Regions from separate parts of the Streptomyces sp. NPDC050147 genome, predicted to be linked through region 2. Evidence: riboswitches for the same ligand, from Rfam matches in the RefSeq annotation. Region 2 holds a riboswitch; each other region holds the start of a gene.
The links. Region 2 has a riboswitch for thiamine pyrophosphate ahead of AB0I94_RS18670 (thiamine ABC transporter substrate-binding protein). Riboswitches for the same ligand answer to the same signal wherever they lie in the genome.
Positions count from the first base shown of each region.

Region 1: another riboswitch for thiamine pyrophosphate. It lies ahead of thiC (phosphomethylpyrimidine synthase ThiC); the one in region 2 lies ahead of AB0I94_RS18670 (thiamine ABC transporter substrate-binding protein).
Region 3: another riboswitch for thiamine pyrophosphate. It lies ahead of thiO (glycine oxidase ThiO); the one in region 2 lies ahead of AB0I94_RS18670 (thiamine ABC transporter substrate-binding protein).

Region 1 covers NZ_JBFALJ010000010.1:68,971-76,560, reverse strand. The annotation lists gene AB0I94_RS17480 (LacI family DNA-binding transcriptional regulator) at 1-684, shown strand, start outside; gene AB0I94_RS17475 (metallophosphoesterase) at 979-2,064, shown strand; gene AB0I94_RS17470 (hypothetical protein) at 2,246-3,121, shown strand; gene thiC (phosphomethylpyrimidine synthase ThiC) at 3,184-4,974, opposite strand; TPP riboswitch at 4,967-5,122, opposite strand; gene AB0I94_RS17460 (YibE/F family protein) at 5,194-6,618, shown strand; gene AB0I94_RS17455 (SsgA family sporulation/cell division regulator) at 6,762-7,199, opposite strand; gene AB0I94_RS17450 (IclR family transcriptional regulator C-terminal domain-containing protein) at 7,303-7,590, opposite strand, start outside.
Region 2 covers NZ_JBFALJ010000011.1:88,064-95,653, forward strand. The annotation lists gene AB0I94_RS18660 (ABC transporter ATP-binding protein) at 1-343, opposite strand, end outside; gene AB0I94_RS18665 (iron ABC transporter permease) at 343-1,953, opposite strand; gene AB0I94_RS18670 (thiamine ABC transporter substrate-binding protein) at 2,016-3,101, opposite strand; TPP riboswitch at 3,194-3,311, opposite strand; gene rlmN (23S rRNA (adenine(2503)-C(2))-methyltransferase RlmN) at 3,332-4,438, opposite strand; gene AB0I94_RS18680 (phosphatidate cytidylyltransferase) at 4,519-5,583, opposite strand; gene frr (ribosome recycling factor) at 5,618-6,175, opposite strand; gene pyrH (UMP kinase) at 6,325-7,086, opposite strand; gene tsf (translation elongation factor Ts) at 7,273-7,590, opposite strand, start outside.
Region 3 covers NZ_JBFALJ010000001.1:164,485-172,074, reverse strand. The annotation lists gene pknB (Stk1 family PASTA domain-containing Ser/Thr kinase) at 1-1,797, opposite strand, end outside; gene AB0I94_RS00765 (thiazole synthase) at 1,910-2,704, opposite strand; gene thiS (sulfur carrier protein ThiS) at 2,711-2,929, opposite strand; gene thiO (glycine oxidase ThiO) at 2,926-4,122, opposite strand; TPP riboswitch at 4,120-4,232, opposite strand; gene AB0I94_RS00750 (FAD-dependent oxidoreductase) at 4,364-5,584, shown strand; gene AB0I94_RS00745 (Rv2175c family DNA-binding protein) at 5,648-6,013, shown strand; gene thiE (thiamine phosphate synthase) at 6,102-6,752, shown strand; gene metF (methylenetetrahydrofolate reductase [NAD(P)H]) at 6,842-7,590, shown strand, end outside.

The DNA of each region.
Region 1 (7,590 bases), on a different contig from region 2:
GTCGTCGATCCGTCCGACCACGACCCCGTCGTCAGCGAACTGGTGCGCCAGGGACTACCCGTCGTGTCCGACGGCCGTCCTGCCGGGTCCCTCCCGGTCACCGCCTGGGTCGACAACGACCACGAGGCGGCGGTTCTCGAGATCCTCGACCACCTCGCGGCGGCCGGAGCCCGCCGCATCGGGCTGCTCACCGGGACCACCACGGACACGTACACCCATCTGTCCACCACCGCCTATCTGCGCTGGTGCGAGCGCGTCGGCCAGGACCCGGTCTACGAGTCCTACCCGGCCCACGACCCGTGTGCCGGCGCGGTCGCGGCCGACCGGCTGCTCGCCCGGCCCGACCGGCCCGACGCCGTCTACGGCCTCTTCGACCCGAACGGCACCGATCTCCTCGCGGCCGCCCGCCGGTACGGACTGCGCGTCCCGGACGACCTGCTGCTGGTGTGCTGCAGCGAGTCCACGGTCTACGCCACCACCGAACCGCCCATCACCACCCTCTCGCTCAAACCGCGGCGCATCGGCACGGCCGTCGTCCAGCTGCTCATCGACGCCATCGAAGGCCTGGATTCTGGCCGGCCGGTCGAGCAGGTGATACCGACGGAGCTGATCGTGCGCACCTCGTCCGAGCGACGTCCACCGCGTACGACGGTCAGCCCACCCCGCTCACCCGAACCCGGTTGAGCGGCCCGCCCCCCGGGGAGAACCCCGTCAACAGGTCGTCAACCGGCTGCCAACCGGTTGCCCACCGGCCTTCGACCAGCACTACCGGACACGTCCCGGTCGTGACCTGGGGGGAAACCCCTACCCAATTCGGGAGAAAACCTCGGTGAACTGGGGTTCAGCACTGATTCACCACCCCTGGTGCACCACACAGTGCGAGCCGCATTCCTATGATGGGCGGACGACACCGAGGGCCGCTGCGACCAGGCAGTCCGATCTCGGTGCAGATGCGGCGCAATGGTGGTGGAGGGGTCGATGACTCAGGGGGCCGGTCAGGGACCCGATGTGCGGACGGCGACGTTGCGCGACTTCCGCGTTCCGGCGTACGTCCATGAGACCGGTCCGGTCCAGGGGGACCCGGCGGGCGCAGCGGTTCCGGGCGCCCCCGGGCAGGCCCCCGGGACGCTGGACGACGGCTATACCCCCACTCAGCGCGACCTGCCCGTCATCAACCGCGGCGACACCGTGCAAGTGGAGGTGCAGGCCATGCCCGAGCCTCCACAGGCGCCGGCGACCGACGAACACGGTCCGCTGTACGTGGTGGGTGATGTGCACGGCTATCTGGACGAGCTGCTCGCGGCCCTCCAGGAGCAGGGCCTCATCGACGCCGAAGGCGACTGGTCCGCGGGCAACGCGCGCCTGTGGTTCCTCGGCGACTTCACCGACCGCGGCCCGGACGGCATCGGCGTCATCGACCTCGTGATGCGCCTGTCCGCCCAGGCGGCGGCCGCGGGCGGCTACTGCAAGGCGCTGATGGGCAACCACGAGCTGCTCCTGCTCGGCGCGAAGCGGTTCGGCGACACCCCGGTCAACTCGGGAGCCGGTACGGCCACCTTCCAGGCCGCCTGGCTCCTGAACGGCGGCCAGAAGACCGACATGGAGCGCCTGGAGGACCACCATCTGCAGTGGATGGCCCGTCTCGACGCGATCGAGGCGGAGGACGGGCATCTCCTGATGCACTCCGACACGACCGCCTATCTGGATTACGGCGACTCGATCGAAGCCGTGAACGACACGGTCCGCGAGACCCTCACGCGCAATGACGCCGACGAGTGCTGGGACCTCTTCCGGAAGTTCACCAAGCGTTTCGCCTTCCGCGACGAGTCGGGCCCCCAGGCCGTACGCGAACTCCTCGACATGTACGGCGGCCATCGCGTCGTGCATGGCCACAGCCCCATCCCGTATCTGCTCGGCGATGTCGGCTCCGAGGACGACTCGGACGGCGGCGGTCCCGTCATCGAGGGCCCGCACATCTACGCAGGCGGCCTGGCCATCGCCATGGACGGCGGCGTGACCATGGCCGGAAAGCTGCTGGTCTGCCAACTTCCCTTGGATAACTGAGCGTTCGCGGGGCAGGCGCACCAATACAGGATCACGCTGGCCAGGGGGTCTATTTCTGGAAACCCCCTGTCACCGCGTGCCTTCACGGCTCTACCATCGGCTTATCCGTAGCAGGCTCCCCTCCGTTTCTGCCCGACGGCTCGCACCCATGCGAGCCCCAAGCCCTACGGAGCATCGGGGGATGCACATGAACAGCGCTCCACACCTGCTCAATGAGGACCGCCCCGAGTACGAGCGGATCCTCGATGAGGCGCTGCGCACGGCACCGACTCGTCCTGATCTCGCCGCGGTGGGCGAGCGGCTCAATCCCGAGCAGCTGCGCACCATGGCCCTGAACGCCACTGCGCTGATCACTGCCGCCGCCACGACCGAATACACGCACTATGTGAAGGTCCGCGAAGAACTGCGCGAAAGCGGATCTGCCGCACCATCCATCCGGGAGCGGAGCACCGAGGGTCCGGCGGAAGCCGGCTCCGGCGGCATCGGTCTCGCCACCACGATGGGGGAGGTCACCACCCAGGCTTCAGGGGCGGGGGCCATCGCCGTCGTCGCGGTGCTCGCACCGGTTCTCGCCGGGGCGGCCGCCGCGATCTTCCTGCTCGTGGGCTACATCCTGAAGATGCTCAACCCCGAGCCCGCCTTCGCGGAAACCCTGCTCACGGCAGGGTGGCTGTTCGGCGCGCTCACCGCAGGGGCCATCCTGATCGCCGCGATCGGCCTGCTCCTGACCGCCCTGCGCAACGGCGCCACGTCGCTCCAGGCCGGTCCGTACGGAGAACGGAACGAGGAGGTGGTTCGCGCCAGGGAAGCCTGGAGCGAGGCACTCATGGAGCGCGGCATCCTGCCGTTCCTGCGGGAGGCGCTCGCGGACCCGGGGACGGCGCACGCCGCTCGTACACCGTCGCCGGGCCCAGGCAACCGCATGCCGCAACTCGGCTACAACAGGCCGGGGTTCAGCAGCCCGGAGGGCGGCCCGGCGGCGGGACCGCGCCCGAGTTTCTCGAGCCCGGACTTCTCGAGCCCGGACTTCGGCGGTCCCGACCACAAGCCGGAGTAGTACGCGACGCTGCTTCGGGCGGGCGTGCTGCCCGCCCGAAGCACGGCGCGTGCCGGTATCGGTCAGTCGGCGATGGGCAGGTACACGCGGTTTCCGGCTGCCGCGAACTCCTTGGACTTCTGCTCCATGCCCGCCTCGATCTCGCCCCGCGTACCGCCGTGTTCACGCCGGATGTCGTGCGAGATCTTCATGCTGCAGAACTTCGGCCCGCACATCGAGCAGAAGTGTGCTGTCTTCGCGGGCTCCGCCGGCAGCGTCTCGTCGTGGAACTCCCGTGCCGTGACGGGGTCCAGGGCCAGGTTGAACTGGTCCTCCCAGCGGAACTCGAAGCGTGCGTCCGAGAGCGCGTCGTCCCAGTCCTGGGCGCCCGGGTGCCCCTTGGCGAGGTCCGCCGCGTGCGCCGCGATCTTGTACGTGATGACTCCGGTCTTCACGTCATCACGGTTGGGCAGGCCCAGGTGCTCCTTGGGCGTGACGTAGCAGAGCATCGCCGTGCCCCACCAGCCGATCATCGCGGCGCCGATGCCGGAGGTGATGTGGTCGTACGCGGGCGCGATGTCGGTGGTCAGCGGGCCGAGGGTGTAGAACGGCGCCTCCTCGCAGATCTCCTGCTGAAGGTCGATGTTCTCCTTGATCTTGTGCATCGGGACGTGACCCGGGCCCTCGATCATGGTCTGTACGTTATGACGCTTGGCGATCGTGTTGAGTTCCCCGAGGGTGCGCAGCTCGGCGAACTGCGCCTCGTCGTTGGCGTCCGCGATCGAACCGGGGCGCAGACCGTCGCCGAGCGAGTACGTCACGTCGTACGAGGCGAGGATCTCGCAGAGCTCCTCGAAGTTCTCGTAGAGGAAGCTCTCCTTGTGGTGCGCGAGACACCAGGCCGCCATGATCGAGCCACCGCGCGAGACGATGCCGGTCTTGCGGTTGGCGGTCAGCGGGACGTACGGAAGGCGCACGCCCGCGTGCACCGTCATGTAGTCCACGCCCTGTTCGGCCTGCTCGATGACCGTGTCCTTGTAGATCTCCCAGGTCAGCGCCTCGGCCTGGCCATCGACCTTCTCCAGGGCCTGGTAGAGCGGCACGGTCCCGATGGGGACGGGGGAGTTGCGCAGGACCCACTCGCGGGTGGTGTGGATGTTGCGCCCGGTGGACAGGTCCATGACCGTGTCGGCGCCCCACTTGGTCGCCCAGGTCATCTTGTCCACCTCCTCCTCGATGGAGGAGGTGACCGCGGAGTTGCCGATGTTGGCGTTGACCTTCACCAGGAACTTCTTGCCGATGATCATCGGCTCGATCTCCGGGTGGTTGACGTTGGCGGGGATCACCGCCCGGCCCGCGGCGACCTCGGCGCGCACGACCTCGGGGTCGAGGTTCTCGCGGATCCCGATGAACTCCATCTCGGGCGTGATCTCGCCACGGCGGGCGTACGCGAGCTGTGACACCGCCTGGCCCCCGCGGCCCCGGCGCGGCTGGCGCGGACGGCCGGGGAAGACCGCGTCGAGGTTCTTCAGGCCTCCGCGCGGCGAGGTGTGCTTGATCCCGTCGTCCTCGGGGCGGGGCGGGCGGCCCACGTACTCCTCGGTGTCGCCGCGGGCGATGATCCAGTTCTCGCGCAGCGGCGCGAGGCCCCTGCGGACGTCGGTGTCGATGGACTCGTCGGTGTACGGCCCCGAAGTGTCGTACAGGGTCACGGCCTTGCCGTTGGTGAGGTGCACCTGGCGGACCGGCACCCGCAGGTCGGGGCGCGAGCCCTCGACGTACGCCTTGTGCCAGCCGATGGACTTCCCGGCCTCCGCCTCGACGGTGTTCTCGTCGCTGCTGGAGGCAGGCGTGCGTGCGTCCGATGTGGTCATGAGACCTACTCCCTACGCCGGCATTACCCGGTAACAGGTTCGGCGGTCGACGCAGCGGATTCCGTACGGCTCGTGCACTTTTTGTGCCGCTTCGTACGGAGTTCAGCGCCCTCTCAGCCCGGTGCTCCGAGCTCCCGCGATTGCAAAGGTGACACCACGCTAGCGTCATGTCGGGCGCGCTGAACAGAGGGCCCCCTCCGTTCTTGCGATGATCGGTCAGTGACCACCACACAGCCGCCGTCCCAGCCGCCCGTCCCGAACCGTCCCCCGGACCCGCACGGGCACTCCCACAGCCACGGTCCTGCCGCGCCGGTATCGAAGCATCTGCGCAAGGTCATCGCCGCCGTGCTGATTCCTTTCGCCACGGCGGTGGTCGTGGGCCTCGCGGTGCTCTGGCCCGGCGGCGCGCCCGGCCATGAGCGCACCGGAGTCGGCTTCGACCGCCAGACCCAGTCGGCCGACGTGACGAAGGTGCAGGAGCTCCCCTGCAAGGACGTGAACGCCTCACAGACCCCGCCCAACGGTGACACCTCCACCGCCGAAGGGCAGTCCGCGGAGTCCCGCGCGAAGGGCATCTGCAAGAAGGCGACGATCGAGGTGACCAGCGGCAAGGACAAGGGCCGCACCTTCACCGAGATCGTCCAGCCGGACTCACCGCGGCAGTTGCGCCAGGGCCAGCAGGTGGTGGTCGCCTACGAGCCCACGGCCCCCGAGGCGCTGCAGTACGCGGTCACCGACGTGAACCGCAAGTTCCCCATGGCGCTGCTCGCCGGGATCTTCGCGCTCGCCGTCGTCGTGGTGGGACGGCTGCGCGGCGTCATGGCCCTGGTCGCCCTGGCGTTGAGCTTCCTGGTCCTGACGTTCTTCATCCTGCCGGCGATCCTGCAGGGCTCGAACCCGCTGGTCGTGGCGGTGATCGGGGCCAGCGCCATCATGCTGATCGCGCTCTACCTGTGCCACGGCCTCACAGCGCGTACGTCGGTCGCGGTCCTCGGCACGCTGATCTCACTGCTCCTCATCGGACTGCTCGGTTCGCTCTTCATCGGCTGGGCCTCGCTGACCGGCAACACGGACGACAACACCGGCCTGATCCACGGCCTGTACCCGTCCATCGACATGAGCGGCCTGTTGCTCGCCGGCGTCATCATCGGCTCCCTCGGCGTGCTCGACGACGTGACGGTGACGCAGACGTCCGCGGTCTGGGAACTGCACCAGGCCAACCCCACGATGGGGTGGCGCGGTCTGTACGGCGCCGCCATCCGCATCGGCCGCGACCACATCGCCTCGGTCGTCAACACCCTGGTGCTTGCCTACGCGGGCGCCGCGCTGCCCCTGCTGCTGCTCTTCTCCATCGCCCAGAGCAGCGTGGGCACCGTGGCCAACAGCGAGCTGGTGGCCGAGGAGATCGTGCGCACGCTGGTCGGCTCGATCGGCCTGGTCGCCTCTGTGCCGGTGACGACAGCGCTCGCGGCCCTGGTGGTCTCGGCTGACCGTTCGGCCGCCACAGCCCGGCCAGCGGGCGCGAACCACCCGGGAGGCACGAACCCCCCGGGCGCCACCGACGCGCACGGAGACGGTGCCACCCGCACGACTCCCGCCCCCAAGCAGAGCCGCGGCGGAAAGGGCCGCCGCCGCAAGGCCTGAACGGAAGAGGTGCCGCCGGAAGGCCAGGGCGTGCGGAAGGGACGCCGCCGCAAGGCCAGACCGGCCGATGCCGCAAGGCCAGAGCGGCCGATGCCACGAAATGCAGCAATCTGCCGTACGGCTGCGCCACTTGTCCTCCGGAGTCAGCCCGCGCTCTGCTCCTCGGCGAGGATCCGGTCCAGCGCCTCGTCCAGGTGTGTATCGAAGTCGGCGAGCGCCCGCTCCTGCCCCAGCGGAACCAGCTTGTCCGTACGGTCCAGGAAGGCGAGCAGCGGCGGAATCCCCACCCGGAACAGCGCCTGGTCCGTGGCGACCTGGAGCCGGATGAGCACCTCGTCCAGCAGCTCCGGGTCGGTGGGGGCGATGTGCACGTCCCCGTCACCGCACGCCCCGCCCACCCCGTCGACCAACAGCTCGCGACCGAAGGCCCAGGTCACCGGCGCGTCTCCGGGGAGGTGAAAGGTCAGCCGGACGGCGTAGGGATCGTCGGTTTCATATCGCAGCTCCACCGGGATGCGAAACGACAACTCCTCGGAAACGAGGAAGCTCATCATGACCTCTGCCTGGACCGACTCGCGCATCGCCCGCCTACCCCGTCGCTAAAGCTCGACTGGCCAGGAACCAACTCCCTGACACTCATGGCATCTTGCTTAACGTACACATCAGATCACAAGGAGTGAGTTTTCAGATGCTGATAGAGAAAGCAAGTGTCCTTAACAGTCTTCCGATCTCGCCCTGCAAACGCTCGGCGGCGGGGAGCAGTCGGTCCGCCTGAGAGACCGGGACGGAAATCGCCATCGTGGCAGCCGTGTTACCCACAGTGATCGGAATCGCCGCGCAAACCGTCCCCAATGCGTACTCCTGCCGCTCCACCACGGGCTGCATCCGGCCCATCGCGTCGAGGCGGCGGATGAGAGTGCGGTCGTCACGGACCGAGTAGCGGGTGACCGACTGCACCGGATAGCGGGAGAG
Region 2 (7,590 bases):
GGGACGCCCCACGCATGCGCAGCCCGAAGGCGACATTGCCCGCTACGTCGCGCTGCGGAAACAGCTGATGGTCCTGGAACATCAGGCCGACCCCACGCTTGTGCGCGGGCACGCCCCGCTGATCGCGGCCGTCGAGCAGAATCCGCCCGGCGTCGAGCTCCTGGAGGCCCGCGACCGCGCGCAGCAGCGTCGACTTGCCGCTGCCGCTGGGCCCGAGGACGCACACGATCTCGTGCTTGTCGACCGCGAGCCCGACCCGGTCGAGCACGGCACGCGCCCCGAACCGCACCGTCGCATCGGCCAGCGTCAGCAGCCCCGCACCCGCGCCTACACCCGCACTCATCAGAACTCCCCAGTCGTCCGGTCGGTACGGAGCCGTTCGAGCAGCAGCAGCGACACCGCGCACACCACCATCAAGATCGTCGAAAGTGCCATCGCCTGCCCGTAGTTGAGCTCGCCCGCCCGCCCCAGGAGCCGCGCCACCGCGACCGGAAGGGTCGGGTTGTCCGGCCGCGCGATGAACACGGTCGCGCCGAACTCCCCCAGGGACACGGCGAAGGCGAACCCGGCGGCGATGAGCAGCGCCCTGCGCACCATCGGCAGGTCGACCTCCCGCCACGCCCGCAGCGGCGAGGCTCCGAGCACGGCGGCCGCCTCACGCAGGCGTCCGTCCACCGCACGCAGGACGGGAAGCATGGTGCGTACGACGAAGGGCACGCCCACCAGCGCCTGCGCGAGCGGCACCAGAATCCACGTCGCCCGCAGGTCCAGCGGCGGCTTGTCCAGTGTGATCAGGAAGCCGAAGCCGACCGTCACCGCGGACACCCCGAGCGGCAGCATCAGCAGCGCGTCGAAGCCGCGCACCAGGCGACCGGCTCTCCGGGTGAGCGCCGCCGCGGCGAGCCCGCCGATCACCAGGGCGATGGCGGTGGCGGCGAGCGCGTACTGCAGCGAATTCCAGACGGCCTCGATCGGCGGGACGAGGAACGCCCCGCCGTCCGCCGATGTCAGCTCCCTGAAGTACGTGAAGCCGTAACCGTCGGGCCCGCTCAGCGACCGCTCGATCAGCACTCCGAGCGGCAGCAGGATCAGCACGGCGATCGTGACCATGACCCCGGCGAGCAGCGTCCACTGCCCCGCGCCGCGCGGTCGCCGCGCGACCGCGGAGGCGTCGACCAGCTTCAGGGCGGTCTCCCGCCTGCGCACGGTCCACGCGTGCACGGCGAGGATCACGCCGACCGCCGCGAACTGCACGATGGTCAGGACGGCGGCCGTCGACAAGTCGAGAAGCTGGGCGGTCTGCCGGTAGATCTCGACTTCGAGCGTGGAGTACGCGGGCCCGCCGAGGATCTGCACGACACCGAACGAGGTGAACGTGAACAGGAAGACCATGAGGGACGCCGCGGCGACCGCGGGACCGAGCGCGGGCAGGGTCACCGTCCGCCAGGCGGTCCACCGCGAGGCGCCGAGCATCCGCGCGGCCTCCTCCTGACGCGGGTCGAGCTGCGACCAGAGCCCGCCGACGGTCCGTACGACAACGGCGTAATTGAAGAAGACATGCGCGAGCAGAATCGCCCACACGGTGGTGTCGAGCCGCACGCCCCACATCTCGTCGAGCAGCCCGCCCCGGCCGAGCAGCGCGAGGAACGCCGTCCCGACGACGACCGTCGGCAGCACGAACGGCACCGTGACGACCGCCCGCAGGATCTGCTTGCCCCTGAACTCGAAGCGCGCGAAGACGTACGCGCCGGGGAGCGCGATCAGCAGCGTGAGCGCGGTCGAGGCGAGCGCCTGCCAGGTGGTGAACCACAGCACGTGCCGGACGTCGGACTGCCCGATGACGTCCGCGATCCGCCCGAACTGCCACTGTCCGCCCACCTTCAGGCCGCGCGCGACGATCGCGGAGACCGGATAGGCGAAGAAGACCGCGAAGAAGGCGACGGGCACGGCCATCAGGCCGAGCCGCGCCGCGCTCCCTCGGGTGGATCCCTTACGGTCCTTGCGGGCCGGGTCCTTTACTTCAGTACGAGCGAGGTCCACGACTTGACCCACTGCTCGCGGTTGTCGGCGATCTTCTTCGGGGCCATGGTCTCCGGCTTGTCGATCTTCGCGCCGTGCTCGACGAACAGCTGGGGCAGCTCGGCGTTCTCGCGCACAGGGTTCACGAACATGTTCAGCGGCATGTCCTCCTGGAACTCGCTGCTGATCAGGAAGTCGAGCAGCGCCTTGCCGCCCTTCTCGTTCCCGGCGTTGCTCAGCAGACCCGCGTACTCGACCTGCCGGAAGCAGGTACCGGTCGCGACGCCGGTCGGCGCCTCCTTGGGCTGCGGCTTGGCGTAGAGCACCTCGACGGGCGGCGACGAGGCGTAGGAGACGACGAGCGGCCGCTCACCCTTGGCCTTCTTGCCGCCCGCGGAGCCGGAGAACTCCTCGTTGTACGCCTGCTCCCAGCCGTCGACGACCTTGACGCCGTTGCTCTTGAGCTTCTTCCAGTAGCCCTGCCAGCCCTCGTCGCCGTACTGGGCGGCGGTGCCGAGCAGGAACCCGAGGCCGGGCGACGAGGTCGAGGCGTTCTCGGTGACCAGCAAGTCCTTGTAGGCGGGCTTGGTCAGATCCTCGAAGGACTTCGGCGGCGCCAGCTTCTTGTCGGCGAAGTACTTCTTGTCGTAGTTGACACAGATGTCGCCACTGTCGACGGGCGTGACCCGGTGCTTGCCCTGATCGACGCGGAACTGCGGAAGAACCTGATCTGAGCCCTTGGCCTCGTACGACTGGAAGAGGCCGTTGTCGAGCGCGCGGGAGAGCAGGGTGTTGTCGACGCCGAAGAAGACATCGCCCTGCGGGTTGTCCTTCGACAGGATCGCCTTGTTCACGGCGGCACCCGCGTCCCCGTCCTTGAGGACGTTGACCTTGTAACCGGAGCTCTTCTCGAACGCCTTCAGTACGTCCTTGGAGACGTTGAAGGAGTCATGGCTGACCAGCGTGACGCTCTTGGAGTCGGCCTTGTCGCCGCTGTCGGACGAGCTGCCGCACGCGGAGAGCGCGACGAGCCCGAGGGCAGCCGCGATCGCGGTGACGGTGATCTTCTTGGTGGTGCTCACTGAGTTCAACTGAGTTCATTCCTCCTGGAGTGACCAGGAAGAGACGCGGCCCTGCCCGCGGACCGGAAGGGGCCGCGGGCAGGGCGCAACAGCTTGAGTGATGACCGAACTTCCTACCCGGAATGACCCGGGCAAGGTTCAGAGGGTCTGCGGCCAACCTGTCCTTGGCTGCCGCACTCTCAGCGCTGTGGCGCTCCCCTGTCGGAATATGAAGATGTCTTCCGGCCAGACTAACGCTCGGACGCGGCGAGCTGACCGCACGCCCCGTCGATCTCCTGACCACGGGTGTCACGAACCGTGACAGGCACCCCATGAGCGGCGATGGCGTCCACGAAGGCCTTCTCGTCCTCCGGCCGCGATGCCGTCCACTTCGAGCCCGGCGTCGGGTTCAGCGGGATCAGGTTCACGTGCACGGGCTTGTTCTTGAGCAGCCGCCCGAGCCGGTCACCGCGCCAGGCGTGGTCGTTGATGTCCCGGATCAGCGCGTACTCGATGGAGAGGCGGCGCCCCGACTTGGCGGCGTACTCCCAGCCCGCCTCAAGCACCTCACGCACGTTCCACCGCGTGTTCACGGGTACGAGGGTGTCGCGGAGCTCGTCGTCGGGCGCGTGCAGCGAGATGGCGAGGCGGCACTTGAAGCCCTCGTCGGCGAACCGGTGGATGGCGGGCACCAGGCCGACCGTCGACACGGTGATGCCGCGCTGCGAGAGACCGACGCCGTCAGGCTCGGGGTCCGTGAGCCTGCGGATGGCACCGGTCACGCGGTTGTAGTTGGCGAGCGGCTCACCCATCCCCATGAAGACGATGTTCGAGAGCCGCGCCGGGCCGCCCGGGATCTCTCCGTCCCTGAGCGCCCGCATCCCGTCCACGATCTGGTGCACGATCTCGGCGGTCGACAGATTCCGGTCGAGTCCGGCCTGCCCCGTCGCACAGAACGGGCAGTTCATCCCGCAGCCGGCCTGCGACGAGATGCACATCGTCACGCGGTCCGGATAGCGCATGAGCACGGACTCGACGAGCGTCCCGTCGAACAGGCGCCACAGCGTCTTGCGGGTGGTGTCGTCGTCACAGCTGATGTGCCGCACCACGGACATCAGCTCGGGAAGCAGCGCTTCCTGGAGCTTTCCGCGCGCACCGGCGGGAATGTCGGTCCACTGCTCCGGGTCGTGCGCGTACCGCGCGAAGTAGTGCTGCGAGAGCTGCTTGGCGCGAAACGGTTTCTCGCCGACGGCGGCGACGGCTTCCTTGCGCTCGGCGGGCGTGAGGTCGGCGAGATGCCGCGGCGGCTTCTTGGCTCCGCGGGGCGCGACGAAGGTGAGTTCTCCGGGTACAGGCATGGTCCATCCAGTGTCGCAGACATACGGCAAGGGGCCCGCCGCCCTGTGGACGACGAGCCCCTCACCTACAAAAGTGCAGGTCAGGCCGAGCCAACGAAGATCACGAGCAGCAACCAGACCACCGGCGCCGTCGGCAGCAGCGAGTCGAGGCGGTCCATGATGCCGCCGTGTCCCGGCAGCAGCGTGCCCATGTCCTTGATGCCGAGGTCACGCTTGATCATCGACTCGCCCAGGTCCCCGAGCGTCGCGCTCGCCGCGACCGCGAGGCCGATGAGCAGCCCCTGCCACCACGTGCCGCCGTCGATCAGGAACTCCATGCACAGCGCGCCACCGGCCATCGCGAACGTCACCGCGCCGAGCAGGCCCTCGCGGGTCTTGCCGGGGCTGATGCGCGGGGCGAGCTTGTGCTTGCCGAAGCGCCAGCCGATCGCGTACGCCCCGGTGTCGCTGACGACGGTCAGCAGCAGGAACGTGAGCACCCGCATGTGGCCGTCGTCCGCGGTGAGCATCATCGCCACGAACGTGGCGAGGAACGGGACGTAGAACGCCGCGAAGACGCCCGCCGTGACGTCCTTCAGATAGCCCTCGGGCGGCTCGGTCATCCGCCAGACGAGCACCGCCAGCGCGGTCAGTGCCATGGCGACCCAGGCGCCCTCGGGGCCGCGGACGTATCCGGCGACGACCATCGCGGCGCCGCCCACCGCGAGCGGGACCAGCGGCGCCTTGATCTCCTTGCGCTCCTGCAGCCGCGAGGTGAGCTCCCAGAGACCGACCACGACGGCGACCACTATGACGCCGATGAAGACGGCCTTCACGATGAAGAGCGACGCGACGATCACCGCGCCGAGCCCCACGCCGACTCCTATGGCCGCCCCGAGATCACGGCCCGCGCTCTTCTTCTGCGGCGCTTGAGGCGCTTGAGGCGCTCGCGGAGCCTCTGGGGCGGGCTGTGATGCGCTGGGCATGGGCTCCTGGGGCACTTCAGGCATGTCAGGCACGATGGGCATGGGCTGCGTCTCTGCTGGATACAGGGCGTCATGCGCATCGTACGCGGGACCTGCCGGGGCAGCCCCTTGAGCAGGGCCCTGGTCGGGCGGCCCCCAGTACCCGGTTCTGGGAGGCGCCCCCCAGGAAGAGTCGTTCACGGATCGGATTCCTCAGTCCTCAGACTTCGAGCCCTCAGACCTCGAGCAGCTCGGCTTCCTTGTGCTTGAGCAGCTCGTCCACCTGAGCGACGTACTTCGCGGTGGTGTCGTCGAGCTCCTTCTCCGCGCGACGCCCCTCGTCCTCGCCGATGTCGCCGTCCTTCACCGCCTTGTCGATCGCTTCCTTGGCCTTGCGGCGGATGGAGCGGATCGAGATCTTGGAGTCCTCGGCCTTGGTCTTGGCGACCTTGATGTACTCCTTGCGGCGGTCCTGCGTCAGCTCGGGGAACGTCACCCGGATGATGTTTCCGTCATTGCCGGGGTTGACGCCGAGGTCGGAGTCGCGGATCGCCTGCTCGATGTTGCGCAGCGCGCTCTTGTCGAACGGGGTCACCACGGCCATCCGCGGCTCGGGCACCGAGAACGAGGCCAGCTGATTGATCGGCGTAAGGGCGCCGTAGTAGTCGGCCACGATCTTGTTGAACATCGCCGGGTGCGCACGGCCTGTGCGAATCGCGGCGAAGTCCTCCTTGGCGACCACGACGGCCTTCTCCATCTTCTCCTCGGCCTCGAGGAGGGTCTCTTCGATCACCACTTGCTCCTGCGTGTTGTGAGTGGGCTGGGGGCGCCCCCACACGGTGAAGTAGGGGGAGTCCATGGGGTGTCGGCTGCGTCGCGTCTCTTTCCCTGCACCGTGTCCGACCGGCAGGGCTTTGTCCATCCCTCGGGGAGTGCCCGAGATCAGGCGCGGTTGCCCTCGTCGCCCACGAGTGTGCCGATCTTCTCACCCTTGACGGCACGCGCGATATTGCCGGCGGAGAGCAACTCGAAGACCAGGATGGGCAACTTGTTGTCGCGGCACAGCGTGATGGCGGTCATGTCGGCGACCTTCAGGTCGCGGGTGATGACCTCGCCGTAGCCGAGCGCGTCGTACTTCACCGCGTCCGGGTTGGTCTTGGGGTCGGAGTCGTAGACCCCGTCGACGCCGTTCTTGCCCATGAGCAGGGCCTCGGCGTCGATCTCCAGGGCGCGCTGCGCCGCCGTCGTGTCGGTGGAGAAGTACGGCATGCCCATGCCGGCACCGAAGATGACCACGCGGCCCTTCTCCAGGTGCCGCACGGCGCGCAGCGGGATGTACGGTTCCGCGACCTGGCCCATCGTGATGGCGGTCTGCACGCGGCACTCGATGCCTTCCTTCTCCAGGAAGTCCTGGAGGGCGAGGCAGTTCATGACCGTGCCGAGCATGCCCATGTAGTCGGAGCGGGCCCGGTCCATGCCGCGCTGCTGCAGCTCGGCGCCGCGGAAGAAGTTGCCGCCGCCGATGACGGCCGCGATCTGGGCGCCGTCACGGACGACCGCGGCGATCTCCTTGGCGATCGCGTGCACCACATCGGGGTCGACGCCAAGGCCGCCCCCGCCGGCGAATGCCTCACCGGAGAGCTTCAGCAGGAAACGACCGGCGACTTTGTCGTCACCACTGTTTGTGTCGGCCTTGGTGGTCATGGAGTTCTCGCTTCTTTTTGCTCGGCGCACATACGAAGAAGGCCACTGCCGGTGGGGTGTTGTTCGCATCCCATGCTCGGCAATGGCCTCCTCGTCAGATCTGCGGTCGTACGTCGCGTACTGCGTGGGGTACGCGGGCGACCGCTGTCGACCCTAGCGGGGTCTACCGTCGATCGCGGTACGGACTCAGATGCCGACCTTGATGCGCGAGAAGCGCTTCAGGGTGACACCGGCCTCGTCCAGGACCTTCTGGACGGACTTCTTGTTGTCGAGCGCGTACGGCTGACCGAGGAGGGTGGCCTCCTTGAAGAAGCCGTTGACGCGACCCTCGACGATCTTGGGCAGCGCGGCCTCGGGCTTGCCCTCGGCGCGGGTGGTCTCCTCGGCGACGCGGCGCTCGGACTCGACGACCTCGGCCGGGACGTCCTCACGGGAGAGGTACTTCGGCGCGAAGGCGGCGATGTGCTGGGCGATGCCCTTGGCCAGGTCGGCGTCGGCCTTGTC
Region 3 (7,590 bases), on a different contig from region 2:
GGACAGCGTCAGCTTGACCGTGTCGCCCTCGGCGAGCCGCTTCTGGTCCTCCCTGGGGGACTGGTCGACGACCGTGCCCTTGTCCTCGTCGGAGTGGACCCGCTTCGGCGCGATCTCGACCTTCAGGCCCAGGTCCTCCAGCTCGGCGGTCGCATCCGCCTGGGAGTCGCCCGTCACGTCGGGGACGTCGACCTCGGGTCCCTTGCTGAGGGTGATCGCGATGGCGGAGCCCGCCTTGCGCTTGGTGCCCGCCTCCGGGTCCGTGCCGATCACGGAGCCCTTGCGGACGTCCTCGCTGAAGGCCTTGTTCGTCATCCCGGGAGCGAGCCCGGCGTCCTCGAGCTTGTTCTTCGCCTCGGACAGGGGCGCGCCCTTCAGGCTGGGGACCTTGACGATCTCGGGGCCCCTGGACACGGTCAGCGTCACACTGCCGTTGTCACGGATGCGCTCGCCCGCCTCGGGTTCGGTGGCCATGACCGTGCCGCGCTTGTCGGTGTCGCTGTACGCGCGCTTGACGTCCTTCACGTCGAGCCCGGCTTCGCCGAGGCGCTTCTTGGCCGCCGACTCGGTCTTCGCCAGGAGCGGGGGGACCTTCGTGAACTGGCCGGAGTTGATGTACCAGACCCCGGCGCCGAGGCCGAGCGCGAGGAGCACGGCGGCGACCACCGCCAGCGTGCGGCGGCGCGGATCGGCGAGCCTGCGGCGCGGGGCGGCCGGCGGCGCGGGCGGCGGCGACGCGAGGATGCTCGTGCGGTTGAGCTGGTCCTGCTGGTTCTGCCGGTCCTCGTCGCCGTCCGTGGGCAGCGGCAGCTGCACGGACCGCCCCGCGCGCGGGATCACGCTCGTGCGGTCGTCCGAGTTGTCGTGGCCGGCTTGACCGGCTTGACCGGCGTGACCGTCGTGGCCGGACTCCGCCGCGAGTGCCTGTGGCGGCACCGCGTCGAGCTGCTCGGCGGAGAGCGCGGCGTGCGCCGCCCTGGTCTGCCCCAGGAGCGCCACCGCGTCGTACGGACGGACATCGGGCGTGCGGGCGGTGGCGGAAGCCACCAGCTCGTCGAGTTCGACGGCGAGACCAGGGACGGCCGCCGACGGGGGCGGCACGTCCTCGTGGAGGTGTTGGTAGAGCACCTGGGCGGGCGACTCACCGGAGTGCGGCTTGGCGCCGGTCAGCATTTCGTAGAGCACGACGCCGCACGCGTACACATCCACGCGCGTGTCGGCCGTGCCGTGCTCTATCTGCTCGGGAGCGAGATAGGAGACGGTGCCGAGGACCGTACCGGTCGTGTTCGTGACGGTGTCCACCGCGCGTACGAGGCCGAAGTCGGCGACCTTGACCCGGCCGTCGTCCCCTATGAGGACGTTCTCCGGCTTCATGTCGCGGTGCACGAAGCCGGCGCGGTGCGCGGCGCCGAGCGCGGCCAGGACCGGCTCCAGGATGTCGAGGGCCGCGCGCGGCTGCAGGGCGCCGCGCTCGCGGAGCACGTCACGCAGGGTGCATCCGGCGATGTACTCCATCGCGAGGTAGACGTACGCCCCGTCGGCGCCCTGGTCGTACACCCCCACCACGTTCGGGTGCGAGAGCCGGGCGATCGACTTCGCCTCGCGGATGAAGCGGTCGACGAACGAGACGTCGGCGGCCAGCGTGGGGTGCATCACCTTGAGCGCGAGCACGCGGTCGAGGCGGGTGTCCACGGCCCGGTAGACCGTGGCCATCCCGCCGACCGCGATGCGCCCGTCCACGCGATAGCGGCCGTCGAGCACCTGCCCGATGAGCGGGTCCTGAAGGGTCGTGTCCACGCAGGGAGTCTACGAGCCACCGCCGACACCGCTGCCCGCCCGGGCACGCTCGCGCCTCGACTGCAGCCGACCTGTGACAGGCACGCGACGAGCGGTGACAGGCACGCGACGCTCAGAAGGCGGGCCGCTCCGGGTCGAGCCGGGCCATCCCCTCCACGGGCGACGACGCCTCGGCGAAGTGCCGCCGGGGAATGCGCCCCGCCCGGTACGCGAGCCGCCCCGCCTCGACCCCGTGCCGCATGCCCTCGGCCATCAGGACCGGCTCCTGCGCCCGCGTCACGGCGGAGGCGAGCATCACACCGGCGCACCCCAGCTCCATGGCGAGCGCCGCGTCGGAGGCCGTCCCCGCGCCCGCGTCCAGGATCACCGGCACGCCCGCGCGCTCGACGATCAGCTGGAAGTTGTGCGGGTTGCGGATGCCGAGCCCGGACCCGATCGGAGAGCCGAGCGGCATGATCGCCGCGCACCCCGCGTCCTCCAGCTTCCGGGCGAGGACCGGGTCGTCGTTCGTGTACGGGAGGACCGTGAAGCCGTCGTCCACGAGAGTCTCCGCGGCGTCGATGAGCTCGATCGGGTCGGGCAGCAGCGTGCGCTCGTCCGCGATGACCTCCAGCTTGACCAGGTCGGTGCCGAGCGCCTCCCGCGCGAGCCGGGCGGTCAGGACGGCCTCGCCCGCGGTGAAGCAGCCCGCCGTGTTCGGCAGGACGCGGATGCCGAGCCGCTCGAGGACGGAGAGCACCGAGCCCTGCACTGCGGGATCCAGGCGGCGCATCGCCACCGTCGTCAGCTCCGTACCGGAGGCGACGAGAGAACGTTCGAGCACGTCGAGGCTGGGCGCACCGCCCGTACCCATGATCAGGCGGGAGGAAAGCGTGAGCCCGCCGATGACGAAGGGGTCGTCTGCCATGTCGGTTCAGCCTCCTTGGACGGCGGTGAGGACCTCGACGCGGTCCCCGTCGGCGAGCGGGGTGGTCGCCCACCGCGCGCGCGGGACGACGGTTTCGTTGAGCGCGGCGGCGACCCCGGAGGGGGCCGCGGTCAGCGTGGCGACGAGGGCTTCGAGCGTGGTGCCCGCGGCCACATCGCGTGCTTCTCCGTTCACGGAGACGGCTGTAACGGCTGGGAGAGTCATGCGGGCTGCTCCATGGAACGCTGCGTAAGGGGGTTACCGGCAAAGCGCAGGGGGGTGAACTCCCGCGCTTCGTCGGGCAGTTCACCGGTGGTGAGGGCATGGGCCAGTACGTCGCCGGTGACGGGCGTCAGCAGGACGCCGTTGCGGTAGTGCCCGGTGGCCAGCTGGAGGCCGGGGAGCGCGGTCGGGCCGAGCAGCGGCGCGTTGTCGGGGGAGCCGGGGCGCAGGCCCGCGCGGGTCTCCGTCAGCGGCAGTTCCGTGATGCCGGGTACGAGTTCGTGGGCGTCCCGAAGGAGCTCGTACACGCCGCCGGCCGTGACCGTCGTGTCCCAGCCGAGCTCCTCGCTGGTCGCGCCCACGACGAGCTCGCCGTTCTCGCGCGGCACCAGGTAGACGTGGCTGCCGCGCACCACGGCGCGCACGGTGCGGCTCAGGAACGGCGCGTACCGCCGCGGCACCGTGAGCCGCAGCACCTGGCCCTTCACGGGGCGCACGGGCGGCAGGACGCCCTCCGGGACCCCCGCCAGGCGCCCGCTGAGGCTGCCCGCCGCGAGCACGGTCTGACCGGCCTCCAGAGCGGTGCCGTCGGCGAGCACGACGCCGGTGGCCCGGTCGCCGGCCACCGACAGACGCTGCGCCCACGCGTGGTGGAAGACCACGCCCGCCCGCTCGCAGGCCACGAGGAGCGCCGCCGCGAGCCTGCGCGGGTCGACCTGATGATCGCCGTCGACCCGGAGGCCGCCCCGGACGCCCGGCGCGAGCATCGGCTCAAGGCGGCGGCACTCACGCCCGCTCAGCCACTCCGAGGCGAGCCCCGACTGCTGCTGAAGCGTGTGCAGCTCGCGCAGATGGGCACGGTCGTCGGAGTCGAGCGCGACGGCGAGCGTGCCGCACGCGCGGTAGCCGAGTTCGCGGCCGCTCGCCTCCGTCAGCTCGGCGGCGAACTCGGGATAGCGCCGCGCGGAGGCCACATTGAGGCCGAGCAGCGTCTGCTCCCCGTAGTGCAGCTCGGTGACGGCGGCCAGCATGCCCGCGGCCACCTGCGCCGCGCCGCCGCCGGGTTCGGGGTCCACGACGGCGACGGACAGGCCGCGCTGTGCCGCCCGCCAGGCCGTGACCAGGCCGATGATGCCGCCCCCGACGACAAGGACATCGGTCGTGCTCGTCGTACGGGGTGGTGTAGGTGGATGCATGGGTGTCCAGCCCCTCCCTTCGCCGGCATGACCCGGATCAGGTTCGTACGGTCGGAGGCCGTCCAGCCTCCCTCTCAGCCCGGTGCGTCCGGGCTCCCGCGAGTGCTCTGCACCGGCCACCCTAGCCCCTGGCGTTCGGCGGCAGTAGGGGGAGCTGTCCGGGTATGAGCAGTGACGGTGTGTCAGAGATCTCCTGGTCGAGCTCTGAGGTACGCCTCGTGCGCCGCCCTACAGTGATCGAGTGAGCGAGCAGCAGAGGCAGGAAGAGCGCCGGGTGGTCATCGTCGGCGCGGGGATGGCCGGGGTGCAGACCGCCGTGGCCCTGCGCGAGCAGGGGTTCGCCGGTGCGGTCACCCTGATCGGCGCGGAGCCCCACCAGCCGTACGACAGGCCGCCGTTGTCCAAGGCCGTGCTGCTCGGCAAGGCGGAGGGCTCCGCCTTCGACATCGACTTCGAGGCGCTCGGCATCGGCCTGAGCCTGGGCCACGAGGTCACGGGCGTCCGCCCGGCGGACCACGAACTGGACACCGCCCGCGGCCCGGTTCCCTACGACGCCCTGGTCATCGCCACCGGCGCCGAACCGATCCTGCTGCCCGGCGCCTCCGGAGTCCCCGGCGTCCACCTGCTGCGCACGCTCGACGACGCCGAGCGGCTGCGGCCCGTGCTCGCCGAGCAGCACCGCATCGTGGTCGTCGGCGCGGGCTGGATCGGCGCCGAGTTCGCGACCGCCGCACGCGAGGCGGGCTGCTCGGTCACCGTGGTCGAGGCCGCGGAGCGACCGCTGGCCGGGGCGCTGCCCGCGGAGGTCGCCGCCCCGATGGCGGCCTGGTACGCCGACTCCGGCGCCGAACTGCGCACCGGCGCGCGCGTGGACCGCGTCGAGCCCGGCAGTGTGCTCCTGGCCGACGGCACCCGGCTGCCCGCGGACGCGGTGGTCGTCGGCATCGGCGCACGCCCCGCCACGGGATGGCTCGCGGACTCCGGCATCGCGCTGGGCGCCCACCGGGAGATCCTCGCCGACGACCACCTGCGCACGTCGGAGCCCGATGTGTACGCGGTCGGCGACTGCGCCTCCTTCCCTTCGGGAAGATATGGCGAGCGTCTCCTCGTCCACCACTGGGACAACGCCCTCCAGGGGCCGCGCACGGCGGCGGCGAACATCATCGGCGAGACCCCTTCGGCGTACGACCCCGTCCCGTACTTCTGGTCCGAGCAGTTCGGCCGCTTCGTCCAGTACGCGGGCCATCACGCGTCCGCCGACGAGCTGGTGTGGCGCGGTGACCCCTCGGGCGTGGCCTGGACCGTGTGCTGGCTGCGGCAGGGGGCCCTGGTGGCCGTCCTCGCGGTGGGCCGCCCCAGGGACCTGGCGCAGGGCCGCAAACTGATCGAGGCGAGCGCCCGCCTCTCCGCCGAGCTGGCGTCGGACCCCTCGGTTCCGCTGAAGAAGGCACTGCGGCCGTAGCGGTGCCGCACGACCGGAGCCTCTGCTCGGCCGTTGTCGGTGCCCGGAGATACGCTTGACCCCGTGACCGAGATTGACGCAAAGACTGATGCTCTCGTCCCCGAGTGGCTCCACCTTCCCGACATCGCAGAAATGCTCGACGTCGAGGTGACGCGTGTGCGCCAGCTGGTCAAGGAGGGCCAGCTGATCGCCGTGCGCCGTGGTGAGAACCGCGCGCTCGCGGTGCCGGCCGCCTTCATCGACGGCGACAAGATCGTCAAGGGCCTCACCGGCACCCTGACGCTCCTGCGGGACGACGGCTTCAGCGACGAAGAGATGCTGGAGTGGCTCTTCACTCCCGACCCGACCCTGCCCGGCACCCCCGCGCAGGCCCTGAGCGAGAATCGCGGCACGGAGGTGAAGCGCCGCGCCCAGGCGCTCGCCGTCTGACCGAAACGGAAAACCGTCGCGCGCGGGCCGCGCGTCCCTCCGGGGACGCGTGGCCCGCGGGCCACCGACGACCGGGGGGACCTCTTCCATGGCCACCAAGCCTGCCCGCGAGCAGCTCGCCGACGCCCGCCTCTACCTGTGTGTGGACGCCCGCAAGCGCCAGGGAGACCTCCCCGAGTTCCTCGACGCCGTCCTCGGCGGCGGCGTCGACATCGTGCAGCTGCGGGACAAGGGCATGGAGGCCGCCGAGGAGCTCGAACACCTCCAGGTCTTCGCCGACGCCGCCCGCCGGCACGGCAAGCTCCTCGCGGTGAACGACCGCGCGGACGTCGCGCACGCCATCGGCGCCGACGTGCTGCACCTGGGACAGGGCGACCTGCCCGTGCCCGCGGCCCGCGCCGTCCTCGGCCAGGACGTTCTCATCGGCCGCTCCACGCACGCGGACACCGAGGCCGCCGCCGCGGCGACGCAGGACGGCGTGGACTACTTCTGCACCGGCCCCTGCTGGCCGACCCCCACCAAGCCCGGCCGGCACGCCCCCGGGCTCGACCTCGTCCGGTACACGGCCTCGCTCGGCACGGACCGCCCGTGGTTCGCCATCGGCGGCATCGACGCGGGCAACCTCGACCAGGTGCTCGAAGCGGGCGCCCGCCGCGTCGTCGTCGTACGGGCGATCACGGAGGCGGACGATCCGGGGGCCGCGGCCGCCGACTTCGCGAAGCGGCTGCGTACGGCCTGATCGGCGATCTTCGGCCAACCTTCGGCGAGGCTGTCCGCAGGGTGGACGGGGATTGGCCGGTAGTGGTGCCCCGTCGCTAACCTGCCCGTATGGCCCTAGGCACTGCTTCCACCAGAACTGATCGCGCACGCACCGTGCGCGACATGCTCGCGACCGGCAAGACGACGTACTCGTTCGAGTTCTCGGCGCCGAAGACCCCGAAGGGCGAGCGGAACCTGTGGAACGCGCTGCGCCGGGTCGAGGCGGTGGCCCCCAGCTTCGTCTCCGTGACGTACGGAGCGGGCGGCTCGACGCGCGCGGGCACGGTCAAGGAGACGCAGCAGATCGTCGCCGACTCGACGCTCACGCCGGTCGCCCACCTCACCGCGGTCGACCACTCCGTGGCCGAACTGCGCAACATCATCGGGCAGTACGCGGACGCCGGCATCAGGAACATGCTCGCGGTCCGCGGCGACCCGCCCGGCGACCCCCTCGCCGACTGGGTCAAGCACCCCGAGGGCCTGACCTACGCCGCCGAACTGGTCCGGCTGATCAAGGAGTCGGGCGACTTCTGCGTGGGCGTCGCGGCCTTCCCCGCGATGCATCCGCGCTCGCCCGACTGGGACACCGACGTCCGGCACTTCGTCGACAAGTGCCGCGCCGGCGCCGACTACGCGATCACACAGATGTTCTTCTACCCGGAGGAGTATCTGCGGCTTCGTGACCGGGTCGAGGCGGCGGGCTGTTCGACGCCGATCATCCCGGAGATCATGCCGGTGACGAACGTGCGCATGCTGGAGCGGCTGCCCCAGCTCAGCAACGCTTCCTTCCCCCCGGCGCTCAAAGAGCGCATCCTCAC